DNA from 4 places in the Bradyrhizobium sp. Kon69 genome. Region 1 is predicted to be linked to each of the others. Evidence: predicted binding sites of a transcription regulator. Region 1 holds the regulator's gene; each other region holds the start of a gene.
What was found. The regulator PhoB, encoded in region 1, activates phosphate uptake and scavenging genes when phosphate is short. The targets are predictions, from matches to a motif close to TGTCATNNANCTGTCAT.

Region 1 (4,745 bases):
CTGCGCTGGCGCAGGCCTTCGAGGTCGAGGCTGAGCCGGATCCGGTCACCTACGACAACGTGGTGCCGATGAGCCAGCGGCTGTCGCTGCTGGAATTGAACGAGGCGACCTGCCACTGGCCGGTCGGCGATCCCTCGAGCCCGGACTTCTTCTTCTGCGGTGGACGGGCGTTGTCCGGCCTGCCCTATTGCGCCCAGCACTCGCGCGTTGCGTACCAGCCGGCGTCGGATCGGCGCCGCGCACCGGTGAAGCCGGGTCCGCGGTAAGCTAGCGCACGATCAGTCATCACGCGCGGCGCCTCAATAAATGCAGTGCCGTCCCGGCGAAGGCCGGGACCCATACTCCGAGCACTTAGTTGTTGTGCGAAAGGGTAACTCCGAGTCTTCGCCAAACCGCGCCCTGTGGTTATGGGTCCCGGCCTTCGCCGGGACGACATCGGACATGTCACGGCAGGTAGTAACCTAACCGCAGAAACCTACACCTGCTCCGCCTTGGCAAACCGATCATCCAGCGCGTAGCCGGCGCCGCGGACGGTGCGGATCGGATCCTGCTCGCGGCCGAGATTGAGCAGCTTGCGCAGGCGGCCGATATGCACGTCGACGGTACGCTCGTCGATATAGATGTCGCGGCCCCAGACGCTGTCGAGCAGTTGCTCGCGCGAGAACACCCGCCCCGGATGCTCCAGGAAGAACTCCAGCAGGCGATATTCGGTCGGACCGAGATCGATCGGCCGGCCCGAGCGCGCCACGCGGCGCTTGTCGCGGTCGAGCTCGATGTCACCGAAAGCAAGCACGGTGGCGAGCCGCTCCGGGCTTGCGCGCCGCAGCAGGCCTTTCACGCGCGCCAGCAGCTCCGGCACCGAGAACGGCTTGACGATGTAGTCGTCGGCGCCGGTCGCAAGACCCCGCACCCGCTCGCTCTCCTCGCCGCGCGCGGTGAGCATGATGATCGGGAGCTGCTTGGTCTCGGGACGGGTGCGGAGCCGCCGGCACAATTCGATGCCTGACAGGCCCGGCAGCATCCAGTCGAGCACGATCAGGTCGGGGATGTGCTCCTTGAGACGGGTGTCGGCGTCGTCGCCGCGCATCACCGTCTCGACGTCATAGCCGTCGCCTTCGAGGTTGTAGCGGAGAAGCTCGGTCAGGGCTTCCTCGTCCTCAACCACCATAATGCGTGCGCCCATCGGGTCGTCGCTCCTTAAGTCTTCAGGTGTTCGGTACCGTGTTGGCGAAGGTCGTCATGTCGCCCTTCGGCCGCTTGTCGGTGATCGCCTGGCCCTCGATCATGTAGAACACGGTCTCGGCGATGTTGGTGGCGTGGTCGCCGATCCGCTCGATGTTCTTGGCGCAGAACATCAAATGAATACAGAACGAGATGTTGCGCGGATCCTCCATCATGTAGGTGAGGAGCTCGCGGAACAGCGAGGTGCAGATGGCGTCGACCTCCTCGTCGCCCTTCCACACCGCCATCGCCGCCGGCAAATCATGCGCGGCATAAGCGTCCAGCACCGACTTGACCTGCTGCTGCACGAGGTCGGTCATGTGCTCGAGGCCGCGGAACAGCTTGAGCGGATGGAAGTCCGTCTCCAGCGCCGCGACGCGCTTGCCCATGTTCTTGGCGAGGTCGCCGATGCGCTCGAGATCGGTCGCGACGCGCATGGCGCCGACGATCTCGCGCAGATCGACCGCCATCGGCTGGCGACGTGCGATGGTGAGCACCGCGCGCTCCTCGATGCGCTTCTGCAGCGCGTCGAGCTCGGTGTCGATGGCGACGACGCGCTGGCCGAGCGGGACGTCGCGGCGGATCAGTGCGTCGACGGACTCGACGATCATGCGCTCGGCGATGCCGCCCATCTCGGCGACCAGGCGCGTGAGTTCCTGGAGGTCGGTGTCGAAGGCCTTTGCGGTATGTTCAGAACCCATGTCGCGTCTCCTAGCCGAACCGGCCGGTGATGTAATCCTGCGTGCGCCGGTCGGTCGGCGACGTGAAGATCTTGCTGGTGTCGTCGAACTCGATCAGCTCGCCGAGATACATGAAGGCGGTCTTGTCGGAGACGCGCGCCGCCTGCTGCATGTTGTGGGTGACGATCGCGATCGTGTAATCCTCGGACAGCTCCTGGATCAGCTCCTCGACCTTGGCGGTCGAGATCGGGTCGAGCGCCGAACAGGGTTCGTCGAACAGGATCACCTCGGGCCGCACCGCGACGGTGCGGGCGATGCAGAGACGCTGCTGCTGGCCGCCGGAGAGCGACAGGCCGGAGGCGTTGAGCTTGTCCTTGACCTCGTTCCACAGCGCGCCGCCGCGCAGCGCCTTCTCGACGCGGCCGTCCATCTCGGACTTCGAGATCTTCTCATAGAGACGGATGCCGAACGCGATGTTCTCGTAGATCGTCATCGGGAACGGCGTCGGCTTCTGGAACACCATGCCGACGCGGGCGCGCAGCAGATTGAGGTCCAGCTTGCCGTCGAGGATGTTGGTCTGATCGAGCATGAGCTGACCGGTGGCGCGCTGGCCGGGATAGAGGTCGTACATCCGGTTGAAGATGCGCAGCAGGGTCGACTTGCCGCAGCCCGACGGGCCGATGAACGCGGTGACACGGTTGGCGCCGAGCGTCAGGTTGATGTTCTTCAGCGCGTGGTGCTCGCCGTAATAGAAATTCAGGTTGCGTACGGTCACCTTGGGCGGCGCCTCCGGCAGCACTGCCGTGTGCGGCAGTCCACCGGACGCGCTCATCGATACGGAAAGATCACTCATTTTGCGGTCCTCTCGGCGCCAAGGATGCGCGCGCCAATATTAAGGGCAAGAACGGTCAGGGTGATGAGCAGCGCTCCGCTCCAGGCCAACTGCTTCCAGTAGGCATAGGGGCTCTGCACGAAGTTGTTGATCGTCACCGGCAGGTTCGCCATCGTCTTGTTCAGGCCGAGGCTGAAGAACTGGTTCGACAGCGCGGTGAACAGCAGCGGCGCGGTTTCACCGGCGACGCGAGCGGTCGCGAGCAGCACGCCGGTGATGAGACCCGATCGGGCAGCCCGATAAGCGATCCGCTTGATCACCAGCGAGCGCGGCAGGCCGAGCGCCGAGGCCGCCTCCCGCAACGCGTTCGGCACCAGCAGCAGCATGTCCTCGGTCGTGCGCAGCACCACTGGGATCACGATGACCGCGAGCGCGAGCGAACCCGCGATCGCCGAGAACCCGCGCATCGGCACCACCACCGCGCCGTAGATGAACAGGCCGATGATGATGGAGGGCGCCGAGAGCAGGATGTCGTTGATGAAGCGGATCACCGAGGTCAGCCGGTCGTTGCGGCCGTATTCGGCGAGATAGGTGCCGGCGAACATGCCGAGCGGCGCGCCGATGCCGACGCCGATCACGGTCATGATCAGCGAGCCGACGATGGCGTTGAGCAGGCCGCCCTCGTTCGATCCCGGTGGCGGCGTGTTCTCGGTGAACAGCTGGACATTGAGTCCCGCTACGCCATTGTAGAGCAGCGTAATCAGGATCAGCGCGAGCCAGGTGACGCCGAAGGCGGTTGCGGCGATGCAGAGCCCGCGGACGACGATGTCGTTGCGGCGGCGGCGTGAGTAGATCGGATTCATGGCGCTAGTTCCCCGCCTTCTTTTCCAGCCGCATCAGCATCAGCCGCGCCGCCGCGAGCACGAAGAAGGTCAGCACGAACAGCAGGAGGCCGAGCAGGATCAGGCCGGACTGGTGCAGGCCGTCGCTCTCGGCGAACTCAGATGCGATCGCCGCCGAGATCGTGGTGCCGGGGGCGAAGATCGAGGACGAGATCCGGAACGAGTTGCCGATAATGAAGGTCACCGCCATGGTCTCGCCGAGCGCGCGGCCCAGCGCCAGCATGACGCCGCCGATGACGCCGACGCGGGTGTAGGGGATCACCACGCTGCGGACGACTTCCCAGGTGGTGCAGCCGACGCCGTAGGCGGCTTCCTTCAGGACCGGAGGCACCGTCTTGAACACGTCGACCGAGATCGAGGTGATGAAGGGCAGCACCATGATGGCGAGGATCAGCGCGGCATTGAACAGGCTGAGATAGGACGGGGGACCCGCGAAGATCGCGCCAAGCACGGGCACGCCGTCGAAGATCTTGATCATGAAGGGCTGGAACGTGTTGGCGAGGAACGGACCCAACACGAAGAAGCCCCACATGCCGTAGATGATCGAGGGGATGCCGGCGAGCAGCTCGATCGCCATTCCGATCGGGCGGCGCAGCCATTGCGGGCAGAGCTCGGTGAGGAAGATCGCAATGCCGAGACCCACGGGAATTGCGATCAGCATCGCGATGAAGGAGGTGACGAGCGTGCCGTACATCGGCCCGAGCGCGCCGAGCACCGGCGGATCGGCGGACGGCGCCCAGCGCTGCGTCCACAGGAACGAGACCCCGAATTCCTTCATCGCCGGGAAAGCGCCGACGATCAGCGAAATGATGATGCCGCCGAGGATCAGAAGCACCGAGATCGCGGAGAGCCGCGTGATCCAGTAGAAGGTGACGTCGCCGAGCTTGAACGCGCTCAAGGCCTTGGCGCGATCATACGGTCCGGCGTCGTCGATTACATCGCTCTGAACGGCCATTTCCGCCACGCCGATCCCCTGTACCAAATAGGATACGTTTTTTGTTGGTCCCGTGCCCCGGATGCGGCGCAGCGCATCCGGGGCACGAGCGTCGCGAGCCTAGCTCTTGATTTCGGCAGCCCAGGTCTTCTCGATCAGCTGAACGACCGGGTCCG
Region 2 (4,745 bases), on a different contig from region 1:
AGAGCCCGATGCGCCCCTGCGCATCGATCTCCTTGTAGACGCCCTGGATTTCCACGTCGAAGCCCGGGAACGTGTTGAAGCAGGTCTCGAACATCTTGAGATAATCCAGCATGGGCTTGGCCCGTTCCGTCAGCCGCTCGCCGGGCACGATGGTGGCGATGCCGGGGGGATAGACCACGAAGGGTGTGGTGGCGATACGGCCCGTGATCGCCTCGATCGGCAGATAGTCGACATCGTTGCGGAATAGGTAGCGCGCGGCATCGCGGGGCGACATCACGATGTCAGGCATATGCTCGGGCATGAACTGTCGCGCCTGAAGCGCGCTGACGTCGGCGGCGCGAAAGAAGCGGTGCATCTCGCCGCAGAGGTCGCGCAGCCGCACGCCGGCATAGCGCGCCTGCCGCCGCTGGGAGAACTCCGGGATAACGTCCGCAAGCAGCGCATTGTCGTCGTGCAGCCTCTTGAAGGCGACGAGACCAGAGATCAGCGTGCCCGCCTTGCTTGCCTCGACGCCCGGGGTAAGCAGGAAGAGCAAGGAGTTGAGGTCGTTCTTCTCGGGGACGATGCGGTTCTCGCGCAGATATTGCGCGACGACCGGGGCGGGGATGCCGTGATCGACATAGCCGCCGGTGATGCGATCGAAGCCGGGCGTGAGCAGCGTCAGCTTGTTCGGATCGGTCATGGCGAAGCCCTCGCTGAGGCCAGGGAAGCCATGCCAGGCGCTGTCGGGGGAGAGCTGCCACAGCGCAGGATTGGTGGCGAGCTCGTCGGTGGAGAGCGTTTCCCAGGCGACGTTGTGCGAAGCGCCGGCGTGGCTGACATCGGGAATGGCGACGCGATCGGGGACGAAGGGTTCGAAGAACCAGCGCCTGTCCGGATTCTGCTCCTTCTCCTCGAACTCCCTGCGCATCGCGCGGATCTTCTTGCGCAGCTCGACGCCGAGCCGGATGGTGTCGTCCCACAGCACTTCGCCGGAGCGGCCCTTCATCATCTGCGCGCCGACGTCGAGCGAGGCGAACAGCGGGTAGAATGGCGACGTGGAAGCGTGCTGCATGAAACTTTCATTGAAGCGGCGGTGCTCGACGCGTCGCTTCTGGCCGCGGATGTGACGATCCTTGATGTGGATTTGGGATGCCTGCGAGAAGCTCGCGAGCTGCTTGTGGGTCGACTGCGTCGCGATGATCCCGGGTGCCTCGGGGGGAAGGTTCGCCAGCCCCATGGCGAAGCGGCCTGCATAGAGCGGGTGGAACTTCATGAAGCCTGCCCAGGCCTCGTCGAACAGGATATACTCGCAGAGATGGCCGATGCGCTTCAAGATCATCTCGGCGCTGTGGATGGTGCCGTCATAGGTGCACTGCTCGACCACGGCGACGCGGAACGGCCGCTCCTTGCGCCAGGCGTCCTTGTCCGTGACCAGGGGATGATTGCGGATTGCCTCGCGCAAGGCTTTTTCGTCGAGCATATCCCAGCGCATCGGGCCGATCAGGCCCCAGGCATTGCGGATGGTCGGCACGTAGACCGGGACGCCGCCATTGATTATCAGCGCGCCGTGATGGGCAGCCTTGTGGTTGTTGCGGTCGAACAGTACGAGATCGCCGTCGGTGACGAGGGCGCCGAGCGCAACCTTGTTCGAGGTCGAGGTCCCGTTGAGCACGAAATAGGTCTTTTCGGCGCCAAAGATCTGGGCGGCTTCCTTCTGTGCCTTCAACGCCGGTCCTTCATGGGTGAGGAGGTCACCGAGGTCGAGCACGGAATTGTCGAGATCGTCGCGAAATACGGACTCGCCGAGATGTTCGACGAAGACCCGTCCGATCGGGCTGCGGTTGTAGAACACGCCGCCATTGTGGCCGGGACAGGTCCATAGCTGGTTGCCCTCCTCGGCATAGTCGACCAGCGCGCCGAAGAACGGCGTCTTCAGCGTCTCTGCATATTGCTTCAGACGGCTGATCAGGTTCTTGGCGATGAAGGTCGGTGTCTCCTCGGACAGGAAGACATAACCGTCGATGAAGTCGAGCACCTCGACCGGGAGATCCTCGAACCGCTTGCGCCGGATCAGGAGGATGATCGGGAAATCGAGGCCGCGCCGCCGCATCAAGTTGATCAGCGCCGAGGTCTTGCCCTCCAGGCCCTTCTTGCCCCAATCCACCACCATGCAGCCGATCGCGGCATCGGTCTGCACCGCCATCTCCGCGTCCTCCAGCTTGCGGGCGCGAACGACCTCGAAGCCGGAACGCTGGATCTCCTCGATGATCTGGTTGAAGCGCACGCCTTCGAGGTCGTCGGCGTCGAACACAGGTGCGGCAAACAGGAAGTTGAAGCGCTTGAAATAATCCATTGTCCATCCCGAATGTGCGAGACCGACAGGTCTCGACACATTTGATGACAGCTGGATGACAGCGGGCGCGATCCCGAGCGGGCCGGTCGGATGACCGGCGTCTCAGTCGAGAAGCTTGTCCAATGTGATGGGGAAGCGGCGGATGCGCTTGCCGGTGGCGTGATAGACGGCGTTCGCGATCGCGGCGGGGACGCCCACAATGCCGATTTCGCCGATGCCCTTGATGCCGAGCGCGTTGATGTGCGCGTCCGGCTCGTCGACGAAGATCACGTCGATGTCGTGAACATCTGCGTTCACCGGAATGTGGTACTCGGCAATGTTCGCGTTCATGATCCGTCCAAAACGGTGGTCCATCACCGTCTCCTCGTGCAGGGCCATCCCGATCCCCCAAACCACGCCGCCCATGATCTGGCTGCGGCCGGTCTTGGTGTTGAGAATCCGCCCGGCCGCGACGGCGCTCACGACCCGCGTCACGCGAATGACGTTTAGCTCCTCGTCCACTTTGACCTCGGCAAAGACGGCCGAATGGGTATTGCGCGCGTGCTTCTTGTCCTCGCCGAACTGGTTGAGCTTCTCCTTCTCGATGCGCTCGACGCCGCCATGGCGCATCGCGTCGGCGATCGAGACGGCGCAGCTTTTATCGCTGGCGCTGGCAATGCTGCCGTCGGTCAACACCGTATCGGCAAGCTCGGCGCCGGCGAGCGGCGAGCCTGGCATCTTCCCGGCCAGAGCTAACAGCTCCTTGCGCACTTCCTCGGCGGCTGCGAGCACCGCATGCGCGCTCGAGGCGGCCATCCAGGAGCCGCCCTCGACAGGCGCCTGCGGCAGGGTGGAATCTGCGAGCCTGACGCTGATGTTCTCGATCGGCAGGCCGAGTGCGTCGGCCGCGACCTGCGCCACAATGGTGTAGGTGCCGGTGCCGATGTCGGATGCGGCGCAGGACACCTCGGCATGTCCGTTCGACGTCAGCACGATACGAACGGCGACCGGCATCTGCAGTGCTTCCCACACGCCTGTTGCCATGCCCCAGCCGACCAGCTCCTTGTCGTCGCGCATCGAGCGCGGCGCAGGGTTGCGTCTGCTCCAGCCGAAGGCGTCCGCGCCGCGCGCGTAGCATTCGCGCAACTGCTTGCTGGTGTAGGGCAGGTTTTCGCTCTGGTCGCGATCCGAGTAGCACTTCAGCCGCAGTTCGATCGGATCGAGCTTGAGCGCGACGGCGAGCTCGTCCATGGCGCATTCGAGCGCGCAGACGCCCGACGCCGCGCCCGGTGCGCGCATGTCGCAGGGCGTGGAGACGTCAAGGTGAACCAACTTGTGGGAGAAGCGGCTGTTCGGGCTCTTGTAGAGCTGCTCAGCCCAGCCGGTATCGTTGCGTGCAAAATCCTCATAGCGCGAGGTGACGGCAATGGCCTCGTGCGTGACCGCATCAAGCGTACCGTCGGATTTTGCGCCGAGCGCGACGCGCTCGATGGTCATCGGCCGGTAGCCGAGCCCGTACATCTGCTGGCGCGTCAGCACGACGCGAACGTTTCGCTTCAGCGCGAGCGCGCCAAGCGTTGCCAACACCACCTGATATTGCGGCCGCAAGCCGGAGCCGAAGGCGCCGCCGACGTATGGCGAGACCACCCGAATGTCATCCGGCTTCTTGTCGAACACGCCGCATAGAAACTTGTGGACGTTCTGGACGCCTTGGGTCTTGTCGTAGATCGTGAGCTTGCCATTGCTGTCCCAGACCGCCGTGGTCGCGTAGAGCTCCATCGGGTTGTGATGCTCGGTCGGTATCACGTAGTCCGCCTCGTGGCGCACATCAGCTTCCGCAAGGGCGGCTACGGCGTCGCCCCGCGGCTTGTGCGGCTTGTCTTTTTCGGCCGCGTTGCTGCGCTCGCCTTCGAGGTCGGTCGCAAAACTATGCTGCTCATACTCGACCCGCACGAGCGTCGCGGCGAATTTCGCGATTTCCCAGTCCTCTGCGACGACCAGTGCGATCGGCTGGCCATTGAACTTGATCGTGTCGTCATAAAGCGGGCGGAAAGGCGAGCCTTCCTCGGGCGCGACCTCGTCCTTCCACGCCTCATCCTTGTCGGCGAGCGGCGGACGGTTCGCATGCGTGAGCACGTCGAGCACGCCCTCGACCTGCAGCGCCGCATTGGTGTCGAGGCGTGCAATGCGCCCGCATGGAATGGTGGCCTCGACCACGAAGCCATGGAGGAGCCTGTCGGCCGGAAATTCGCCGGCGTATTTGGCGACCCCGGTGACCTTGGCCCGGCCGTCGACACGCGACGTTGGCGTTCCCACATAAGCGTTCATAGGGTCCTCACGCGATTTTCTTGTGAGCCTGGGATTGCGGCGTGGCGTTGGCCGCCTGTGTCAGTGTCCGCACGATGGCGCGGCGTGCGAGCTCGACCTTGAA
Region 3 (4,745 bases), on a different contig from region 1:
TCATCGCTTCGAGCGGACGTCCTGCACAACCATGGATAGGGTCGACTGCGTCGTCATCGGAGCCGGCGTGATCGGGCTCGCGGTGGCTCGAAAGCTGGCGCAAGCCGGGCGCGAGGTGATCGTGCTCGAGCAAGCCGAGGCCATCGGCACCATCACCTCCTCGCGCAACAGCGAGGTGATCCATGCCGGCATCTACTACCGCGCCGGAAGCTGGATGGCGCGCATGTGCGTCGACGGCAAGCACGCGCTCTACCGTTACTGTTCCGAGCGCGGCATCCCGCACAGGAATTGCGGCAAGCTGATCGTCGCGACCAATCCGAAAGAGACCGAGAAGCTGCAATCGATCAAGGCGCATGCCGAGGCCAATGGCGTGCTCGACATGCAGCTCCTCGCGGGCGATGCGGCACGTGCGCTGGAGCCGGCGCTCGCCTGCGACGCCGCGCTGCTGTCGCCGTCGACAGGCATCATCGACAGCCACGCCTACATGCTCTCGCTGCGCGGCGAAGCCGAGGACGCGGGCGCGGCCTTCGCGTTCCACACCCCGCTGATCCGTGCCAAGGCGACCGCTGGCGTGATTGAGATCGAGGCGGGCGGCGAAGCGCCGATGACGCTGCAATGCAGCCTCCTCGTCAATGCCGCCGGGCTCTCGGCGACCAATGTGGCGCGCAACATCGAGGGCATGCCGCTGGAACGGATCCCGACGGCCTACCTCGCCAAGGGAAACTACTTCAGCTGCAATGCCAAGGCGCCGTTCTCGCGCCTGATCTATCCGGTGCCCGAGCCCGGTGGGCTAGGGGTGCATCTGACGCTGGACATGGCAGGGCAGGCCCGTTTCGGCCCCGACGTCGAGTGGATCGAGACGATCAATTATGAGGTCGACCCGTCACGCGCCGAGCGCTTCTACCCGGCCATCCGCAAATACTGGCCGACGCTGCCTGACGGTGCGCTCATGCCGAGCTATTCAGGCATCCGCCCGAAGATCGTGCCGCCGGCGGTGGCCACGCAGGATTTCTTGATGCAGGGCCCGCGCGATCACGGCGTCGACGGCCTGATCAATCTGTTCGGCATCGAGTCGCCCGGACTGACGTCATCGCTCGCGATCGCGGATCACGTCGCGGAGCTCGCAAACATCTAGTGGTTTAGAGCGAATTGGATTCCGGTTGCGCGTAAAGAACCGCGTCCAGACAAGAAGCTAGAGCCGCGCAATCCTTGCACGGCGCGCACCTTACAGCAGGGATGAGCGCAAAGGCTCTCATCCCTGCTTGAAGGGTGCGATCAACTCTACGCTGTTACGGGGGTTACTAGTGGAGCGTGTCGCCGTGCCTTAGACGCTCGATCTGGTCCTTGACCATCAACTTCCGGCGCTTCAACTCAACAATTTGCAGGTCGTCTGTTGAAAGGTGCACGAGAGCTTCGTGCAATTCGTTTTCGAGAGTTTTATGCTTCCGTTCCAATTCAACCAGATGTGCCTGAATTGTCATTCGAAACCTCCTCGGTAGGGGTGAACCTTGGATTCGACCGGACGACGAAGTGTACATCACCGATTCGTTCTGTCGATGGGTATCCGTCGTCGCACTGTCATTTTTGAAAATTCATATGTAACGAAGCGTGAGTAAGGGAACCACGCGGGAAAAATCCGTGATATCAATGCGCTTGCGCAACGTCGGAGCGACCGCAGAAATATCCCGCGGGAGATCGACGCGGGACAGCCCGAGATCGCTTGCGATCACGGCGCGCAAGGACGATAGTTTCCACAGGGCATCCACAGCCTTAATCTCACGCCTATCGGTTTTTCGGCCACCGCAGACATGACCAATGAAGATGCGCGCGAACTCGAATCCGAGCTCGCCCGGTTGCACCAGGAACACCGAGATCTTGATGCGGCGATCGATGCACTGCATCAATCGCCCGCCCCCGACCTGTTGCGGTTACAGCGGCTGAAGAAACGCAAGCTGTTGTTGCGTGACCGTATCGCGTTCATCGAAGACCAGATCACGCCCGATATCATCGCCTGATCCACAGGAGGACAGCTCACGGCGACCCGCCGTATGTGAATCCGCTTGACTCGAAAGGAACAAAATAAGAACATTTGGGCACCAACGCCCCCGGGAAAACCGTCCAAGGAAAACGCAGATGTCGGCAGCCGCCCTTCTCGACAACGGTCATTATGAACAAGCCTGTGATCAGGCGATCGCGATGTGCGACGGCAATCTGCGCAGCACCATCAAGGCGCTGATCATGGCCAATGAATATCTGGAGGCCGAGCTGGAGGAATTGCAGGCGGCGGTTTCCGCAGGTTGCATTCCGGAGACCTCGCGCAGCAAGAGCAGCGCCGCCTGACTGTCAGCTATCGGAGCCGACCATGTCCGATGTCACCTATTACGTTGCATTACCTTTCCTGACCGACGAGGACGGCTCGCCGGTCGCAGGTGCGGCCGAGGAATGCCAGAGCGCGGCGGCCGCGTTACGGCGCGCCGAGATCATGTCGCACGGCGCCGGCCACACCGGCGCCGTCGCGTTCAGCCGCAGCGGCGATCCCATGACCGGCGAATTCGGCGACGCCAAACTGCTCCGCAGCTTCGGCAACGTACCGAAAGACCTCGGCACACTTTAACTAGCTGCTGACGAGCCTGATGCGCGGCTCGTGCCGCCGGTGCGCCTTGCGCACATACATGGCGGCATCGGCCTCCTCCAGGGCCCGCGTGGCGTCGGACTGCACTCCAAGCAGGGCGACGCCGGCGGAAGCGCCCGCGCTCACGTGCTGGCCACGAAAGACAAAGGACAATTCGTCGACGGCCTGCTCGAAAGCCGCGGCCTTCGCCTTGGCGTCGGTCTCGCTGAGATTCCAGAGCAGCAGCGCGAACTCGTCGCCGCCAAGCCGGCCCACCACGTCCGAGGCGCGGATCTGCCGCGTCAGCGTGGTGGCAATCGCCTTCAGCACCTCGTCGCCGGCGCCATGGCCGAAGGAATCGTTGATCGGCTTCAGCCGATCGACGTCGAGCACGATCAGCGCGCCGCTGGCGCGGTAGCGCTTCATGTAGGCGACGGCGCGAGCGAGTTCGCGTTCGAAGCCGCGCCGGTTCGGAATTTCGAGCAGGAAGTCGGTGTCGGCGGCTGCCTCGAGCTCCGCGACCCGCCGCAGCGCCCCCTTCAGCTTGCTCCGGAGGTCGCGGATGGTCGCGTTGACGGCCGGCTTCATAGGCCCCTTGGCGCCGCCTGCGGCCGACGCTCCGCGCCGCGCCGGACTCTTGGCCAGACGCTTGGGAACAACTTTGGAGCGACCGGCGCTGGTTTTCGGGCCCTTTTTGGCCTTCGCAGCGCTCGCCCTTTTTGGTTTCTTCATGGGCATCCTGCTCAATGAAGGCTTGCGGGGATTCACCAAGACAGGATAGTGCATTCCCTTCTCCTTGCCACCGCCTTGCGAGCAACCGGCCGGAACCGCTAATCTGGCCTATCTTCCTGTTTTTCGAGCACAATTGACGTCATGACCGCGCCAATCGCCATCATCATGGGAAGCCAGTCGGACTGGGACACGATGCGGCATACCGCCGACACGCTCGCAGCGCTCGGCGTTGTCGCCGACACCCGCATCGTTTCGGCACACCGCACCCCCGACCGGCTGTTTGCGTTCGCCAAGGGCGCCAAGGGGGCCGGTTACAAGGTCATCATCGCCGGCGCGGGCGGCGCTGCGCACCTGCCCGGCATGGCGGCAGCGCTGACGGAACTGCCCGTGTTCGGCGTTCCCATCGAATCCAGGACGCTCAAGGGTATCGATTCGCTCTATTCGATCGTCCAGATGCCCGCGGGCATCCCGGTCGGCACCCTCGCCATCGGCAAGGCCGGCGCCGTCAATGCGGCGCTGTTGGCGGCCGCCGTGCTGGCCTTGTCCGACCCGGCCTTGTCCGATCGCCTCACTTCCTGGCGCAAGGCGCAGACCGAGGCCGTGGCCGAGCGCCCGGAGGACAAGGCGTGACTGACGCAAAGCAGGTGAAGCTGAAGCCCGGCGACACCATTGGCATTCTCGGCGGCGGACAATTAGGACGGATGCTGGCGATGGCGGCGGCACGGCTCGGCCTGCGCTGCCAGGTGTTCTCGCCCGATCCGGATTCACCGGCCTTCGACGTCGTCCTGAATGCGACCTGCGCCGAATATGCCGATGTCGAAGCACTCGAGCTGTTCGCCAACGACGTCGACGTCATCACCTACGAATTCGAGAACGTGCCGTCCGCGGCCGCGATGGTGCTGGATGCGCGCCGTCCCGTGCTGCCCAACCGCAAGATCCTTGAGACCACCCAGGACCGGCTCGCCGAGAAGGATTTCGTGACGCGGCTGGGCATCGGCACCGCAGCCTATGCCGACGTCACCTCGGTCCCGTCGTTGCGCGAGGCTATCGCCAGGATCGGCCTTCCGGCGGTGCTGAAGACCCGCCGCTTCGGCTATGACGGCAAGGGCCAGGCCATCATCCGCGAGGGCGACGACGTCGCGAAAGTGTGGACCAGTCTCGCCACCAAATCGGCCATCCTGGAAGCCTTCGTGCCGTACGAACGTGAGATTTCCGTGATCGCTGCCCGCTCCGCGACAGGCCAGGTCGAGTGTTTCGACGTCACCGAAAACGAGCACCGCGACCACATCCTGAAGATCTCCCGAGCGCCCGCCCGGATCCCGGACGTGCTCGCCGAGGAAGCACGCAGCATCGCCGGCAAGATCGCGGGCGCGCTCGATTATGTAGGCGTGCTTGCCGTCGA
Region 4 (4,745 bases), on a different contig from region 1:
GATGGCGGCCGCTGATCAGGAGCCGCTCGGTCATGGCGAAGCGCAGGAACGCGGTCTCCTCCGTCGCGCTGTCGATGTCGCGGACAAGGTCGGAGAACACGCCGTAGACGCAGTGGTCAATGACGTGAAGCTGCTGGAAGGTGTCGTTGGACAGCAAGAGCTCGCGCGCGAGCGGCGGCAGCTGCGACGCGGCGATCCACGGCCGTGAACGCGTGTCCGTGAGGTTGAAATGCAGCCATAGCCGGCCGTCGTGACTGAACTCGATCGGCTGGTCGATCGGCAGCGCCTCGGCGCTGCCGTCGTTGTGGAGGCGGAACGCCCACACCAGGCCAGGAATGCCAGGCACGGAATCCGATATCGCGCTGACAAGCTTCGCCGGCTCAGCCATGACCATCCCCACCGTCAACGAACGCCCCGCTCCGGAAGATGGCTGACGACATCTTCAGGCCCCGCGCGGGTACTCAATTACGGCATTGTTACAGTTTGATGATGCCGCCCTATTCGGCCGCCAGCCCGGTCGCGGCCACCGCCTCGGCTTCCCTGATGTAGTCGTGCACGACGCGGCCGAACGGCAGCGTCAGGTCGGCGATGTAATGATGCGCGCCGAGGCAGCGGCGGACCGGGAAATCGGCGACGGACGCGTTGACATGCGGCACCAGATGCAGCCGGCCGGGGCCCATCCAGGAGCCCTTCGGCACGATGTCGATGAGGTTGATCGCGACCAGCTGGCAGATCTCGAGGCGGCCGTCGACGCCGGGGATCATCTTCAGATTGATCTGCGTCTTCGACAGTGTCGCCCGGGTCAGATCGCCATTGCCGGCCATGCTCTCGTGCTTGTAGCCCATCGTGCCCATGGCGACGAGCTGGCCGGCATATTCCAGCGTGCCCGTCAGCGTGTCCTTGACGATCTCGAGTTTGGGATGGGCGTATTTCTTGGGGAAGCCCCAGATCTCGCGGCCGGCGGCGATCGGCGGATCGTCGTCCAGATACATCTGCGAGACAAAATTGACCTCCTCGCCGTGCAGGCGCGCGGGGATGACGAGGCCGGATTCGGTGTAGCTGCCGAAGCCGGAAGAGTCCGGCATCCGGATCCACTCGTAATGCACGATCGGCTGGTCGATCGGCTGCAGCGGCTCAGGCAGGCCGGCGCGGATCAGGTCCGGGTCGGTCTCGTAGGTGATGACGAGGAATTCGCGGTTGACGAAGCGATAGGGCCCGGCCGGATAGCTCGGGCCGGCCGCCGGCATCGATGGAAGCCTCAGTAAATCTTCCCTGCGCATCGCCGGTCTCCTCTCGTGGTGCTCATGTGATGCCGACCTGGCGGCGTCAGGCGGCGATGCAGATTGCTAGCTGCCGTCATTGACTGCGATGTGAAGGATTTCCGTCAGCCGCACGACCGCAGCCATTCCCAAGGCGATCATGGCGCATGCAAGCGATGCATCGGCGCCAGAATTGTCATTACGCCGTCACCGCCGGACGCAATCGTTTGGCGAAACAGGGAGCACCGACCATGGACGCCCGCACATATCAGACACATCAGCCTTCTTCACGAGGTTGGCGGCCCGAGCGCTGCGACCGCATCGCGCTGGTACTGCAAGGTGGCGGCGCGCTCGGCGCCTACCAGGCCGGCGTCTACCAGGCGCTGCACGAGGCCGGCATCGAGCCCGACTGGGTCTGCGGCGTCTCGATCGGCGCCATCAACTCCGCCATCATCGCCGGCAACAAGCCGGAGAAGCGGCTTGAGGCGCTGCGCATCTTCTGGGAGCGCATCACCAACCGCAAGATCTGGCACTACACGCCTGACGGAGACATCTTCCGCCAGTGGCGGAATCTCACCAGCGCGTGGATGACGTCGGCGATGGGCCAGCCGAGCTTCTTCAGCCCGCATCAGGTCAATCCCTGGCTCAGCCCGGTCGGCGCCCGGACCGCCACCAGCTATTACGACACGATGCCGCTGAAGGAGAGCCTGCTCGAGCTCGTCGACTTCGACCTCATCAACGAGAAGAAGGTTCGCTTCGCGGTCGGCGCCGTGAACGTGCTCTCCGGCAATTTCATCTATTTCGACAATTCCCATGACGAGATCGAGCCGGAGCACATCATGGCTTCCGGCGCCCTGCCCCCGGCACTGCCGATGGTGCGGATCGGCACCGATCATTTCTGGGACGGCGGCATCGTCTCCAACACGCCGCTCCAGCACCTGCTCGACCAGGAAGACGCGCTCAATTCGCTGGTGTTCCAGGTCGACCTCTTCAGCGCACGCGGCGTGCTGCCGCGCTCGATCCAGGACGTGATGGCCCGCCACAAGGACATCATGTATTCCTCGCGCACCCGCCACAACACCGACGTCTACCGCCGCACCCACAACCTCAAGGTCCTGCTCTACAAGGCCCTGGCAAAGCTCCCCGACGAGCAGCTCTCCGAGGAGGAGCGCAAACTCAAGTCAAACCTGCGCCACATGCCGGAGATCGCGATCCTGCATCTGATCTACCAGCAGAAGGCCTATGAGGGCGACGCCAAGGACCACGAATTCTCGGGCACCTCGATGCGCGAGCACTGGACCTCCGGCTACGAAGACACCAAGCGCACCCTGAAGCGCCGTGACTGGATCAAGATGCCCGACGAAGGCATGGGCCTCGTGGTGCACGACGTGCACCGTGAGACGGAGAGCGCGTAGCTCTATCGACCCCATCGCGATCACCCAATTCCCGTTCCCGGCTTGCAGGCACACTTTCGCATTCTCGCGGCTCATTTTGCCCGAGCTTTGCTCTCGTCTTCGCACCCTCTCGAAAGAAAGGGCGCAGGGAAGGCCGGGCGCCGGCTGGCACCCGTAGTCCCGTGTGCGAGCAAGACGCGCACGGGGTGGACGACAGGTGACGCCGGCAACCGGCCTTCCCTGCGCGAATGGTTTTACGGCTTATGACGCGCTCTCCCCGGGGAGCGATGCACTATTGCCCCCGTCGCCTTGCGGATGGCTGATGTGCTGACCCGGTTGGGCAGAGCATCACCACAAGACTTGACGCACAGACCCCGGGCGTCAGGACCACACGATTTTGCCGTCCGCGCACCTCCCCGCCCCTGTCCTCGATGCCTGGCGTGCGCTCGCCATCGAGACCGAACGAGGAGGCTGTCAGCGCCGTGTCGTACCGCGTGTGCAGCTGCTCACGGGAAACCCCGCCCTGCAGCCTGCCCAGCGCGTCGACGCAGTCGCGGCCACCGCCTCCCGGCCCGCGTCTCGTGACGATCGCGAAACGCCCTTGTAGCAGGCCGGGATGCGCGCAAACTACGCCTTATCCGAACTTCTGTAAATACGAATATTATTCAGTGCGGGGTTGACAAGGTGTTTCGCGCGATGGCGCACCAGGTCTCGTGACGCACCTGTCGGCCCGCGTCTCAAGCGACCGAACCGCCGCGCGGGTTGACGATCGTGTAGCCACGCAATGAACGCGCATGCATTCGCGTCGCGTGTCCGCCCGAGTTGGCGTCGTAGGCCAGCCAGGTATCCCCGCTTAGGTGTTGCTCGAGGACGAACACATGTCCGTGTCGGGCTGCGACCATTCCCGGTGCGGGTGATGTCCGCGGGAAGCGCAGCCAGTTCGACGCAAGATTCAATTCCGGCACGATACGGCCGAACACGCGCAGAGCAGCGCCGCAGCCGCAGAAGGAGGAAGGGCAACCTGCGGGACGACTACCGACGATGCGACCACCCGAGAGGCTCGCCGTCGCGCCGCCGCCTGCGTCGGTCGCTGTCAGTTGCGTCGCGCGATAGGATTGGAGTGACGACCTGGGAGTTAGGAACGACCTGGAAGTCCTCTCACGGCGCGTTTGCGAATACGAGAAGTCGCAGGGCATCGTGACGTTGCATTCGGCTGCTTGATGAATGCGATAGGGCCGCGCTTCGGAAGCGACGAAACTAAAGGCAACGAAGAGACACGCGGAAAGAACCGACTTGAACATTGCAGGGCTCCAAACTGAAGGTCCCTGCCCCTGCAAAGAAACCAACAACAGTTTGGCTGAAATGGTCTCAAATAGCGGCTGAAAGTGGCTGCATTTGCGGGCCGATTTTGGCAATCATCACAGCCCAAGCGTAGCGGCGGAAATGTTTAACTCGCAGAGGACGAATGCGTGTCTTCGCAACCGAGAGGCGACCGCGTTGCATTCGTGCGTCGCATCGTTGTACGCCGCGGCACGATGGCCGAGCGCACAATTGCGGAGGGGCGCCCGCAAGCCATAGCCCCGCCGTTGATTGTCGCGCGAATGGTCAGCCCCGAGTCTTCGCTAAGGCAGATCCTGCGGTTGTCGCAAAGTCCGACTTCGCGGCGCCGAGCGCTGCAGCGAGCTCATCGATATGGTAGGGTTTCGACAGGATCCGGATCCCGGCCGTTTCGGCGTCGTGAACCGCGGCTTCGGCGTATCCGCTCGTCAGCAGGACCGGGATGTCGCTTCGCCTTCGCTGGATCTCGCGCGCGAGTTCGACACCGTTCATGCCGCCCGGCATCATGATATCGGAAAACACCAGATCGACGGAACGGCCGTCCGCTAGGGCACCGAGAGCCGCCGCGGCGCTGGCCGCGCGCGTGACCTGGTAACCGAGCTGCGCAAGCATCTCGCTGACCAGCGCGGCGACCTCGTCGTCGTCTTCGACGAGGAGGATCCTGCCATGATTGGCCTTCTTGGGCCGGGCCCTGTTCAGGTCGATGAGATGCCGTTCACCCGAGGGGACATTCCTGGATCGCGGCAAATACAGC

Region 2: AC0L3U_RS18550 (Orn/Lys/Arg family decarboxylase) is a predicted target of PhoB. The motif match lies at 2,380-2,396, and genes of this name have one in related genera.
Region 3: AC0L3U_RS28030 (YdcH family protein) is a predicted target of PhoB. The motif match lies at 1,566-1,582, and genes of this name have one in related genera.
Region 4: AC0L3U_RS21575 (acetoacetate decarboxylase) is a predicted target of PhoB. The motif match lies at 1,454-1,470, and genes of this name have one in related genera.

Annotation. Positions count from the first base shown of each region.
Region 1 covers NZ_JBVVOS010000022.1:19,498-24,242, reverse strand. The annotation lists gene AC0L3U_RS26775 (GcrA family cell cycle regulator) at 1-266, shown strand, start outside; gene phoB (phosphate regulon transcriptional regulator PhoB) at 476-1,183, opposite strand; gene phoU (phosphate signaling complex protein PhoU) at 1,206-1,922, opposite strand; gene pstB (phosphate ABC transporter ATP-binding protein PstB) at 1,933-2,754, opposite strand; gene pstA (phosphate ABC transporter permease PstA) at 2,751-3,596, opposite strand; gene pstC (phosphate ABC transporter permease subunit PstC) at 3,601-4,590, opposite strand; gene pstS (phosphate ABC transporter substrate-binding protein PstS) at 4,690-4,745, opposite strand, start outside.
Region 2 covers NZ_JBVVOS010000013.1:37,779-42,523, forward strand. The annotation lists gene AC0L3U_RS18550 (Orn/Lys/Arg family decarboxylase) at 1-2,335, opposite strand, end outside; gene AC0L3U_RS18555 (xanthine dehydrogenase family protein molybdopterin-binding subunit) at 2,438-4,642, opposite strand; gene AC0L3U_RS18560 (FAD binding domain-containing protein) at 4,650-4,745, opposite strand, start outside.
Region 3 covers NZ_JBVVOS010000023.1:121,729-126,473, reverse strand. The annotation lists gene AC0L3U_RS28035 (NAD(P)/FAD-dependent oxidoreductase) at 32-1,135, shown strand; gene AC0L3U_RS28030 (YdcH family protein) at 1,302-1,481, opposite strand; gene AC0L3U_RS28025 (YdcH family protein) at 1,809-2,015, shown strand; gene AC0L3U_RS28020 (hypothetical protein) at 2,134-2,340, shown strand; gene AC0L3U_RS28015 (hypothetical protein) at 2,363-2,614, shown strand; gene AC0L3U_RS28010 (GGDEF domain-containing protein) at 2,615-3,343, opposite strand; gene purE (5-(carboxyamino)imidazole ribonucleotide mutase) at 3,485-3,973, shown strand; gene AC0L3U_RS28000 (5-(carboxyamino)imidazole ribonucleotide synthase) at 3,970-4,745, shown strand, end outside.
Region 4 covers NZ_JBVVOS010000016.1:66,197-70,941, forward strand. The annotation lists gene AC0L3U_RS21570 (transporter) at 1-388, opposite strand, end outside; gene AC0L3U_RS21575 (acetoacetate decarboxylase) at 498-1,280, opposite strand; gene AC0L3U_RS21580 (patatin-like phospholipase family protein) at 1,511-2,674, shown strand; gene AC0L3U_RS21585 (hypothetical protein) at 3,391-3,954, opposite strand; gene AC0L3U_RS21590 (response regulator) at 4,259-4,745, opposite strand, start outside.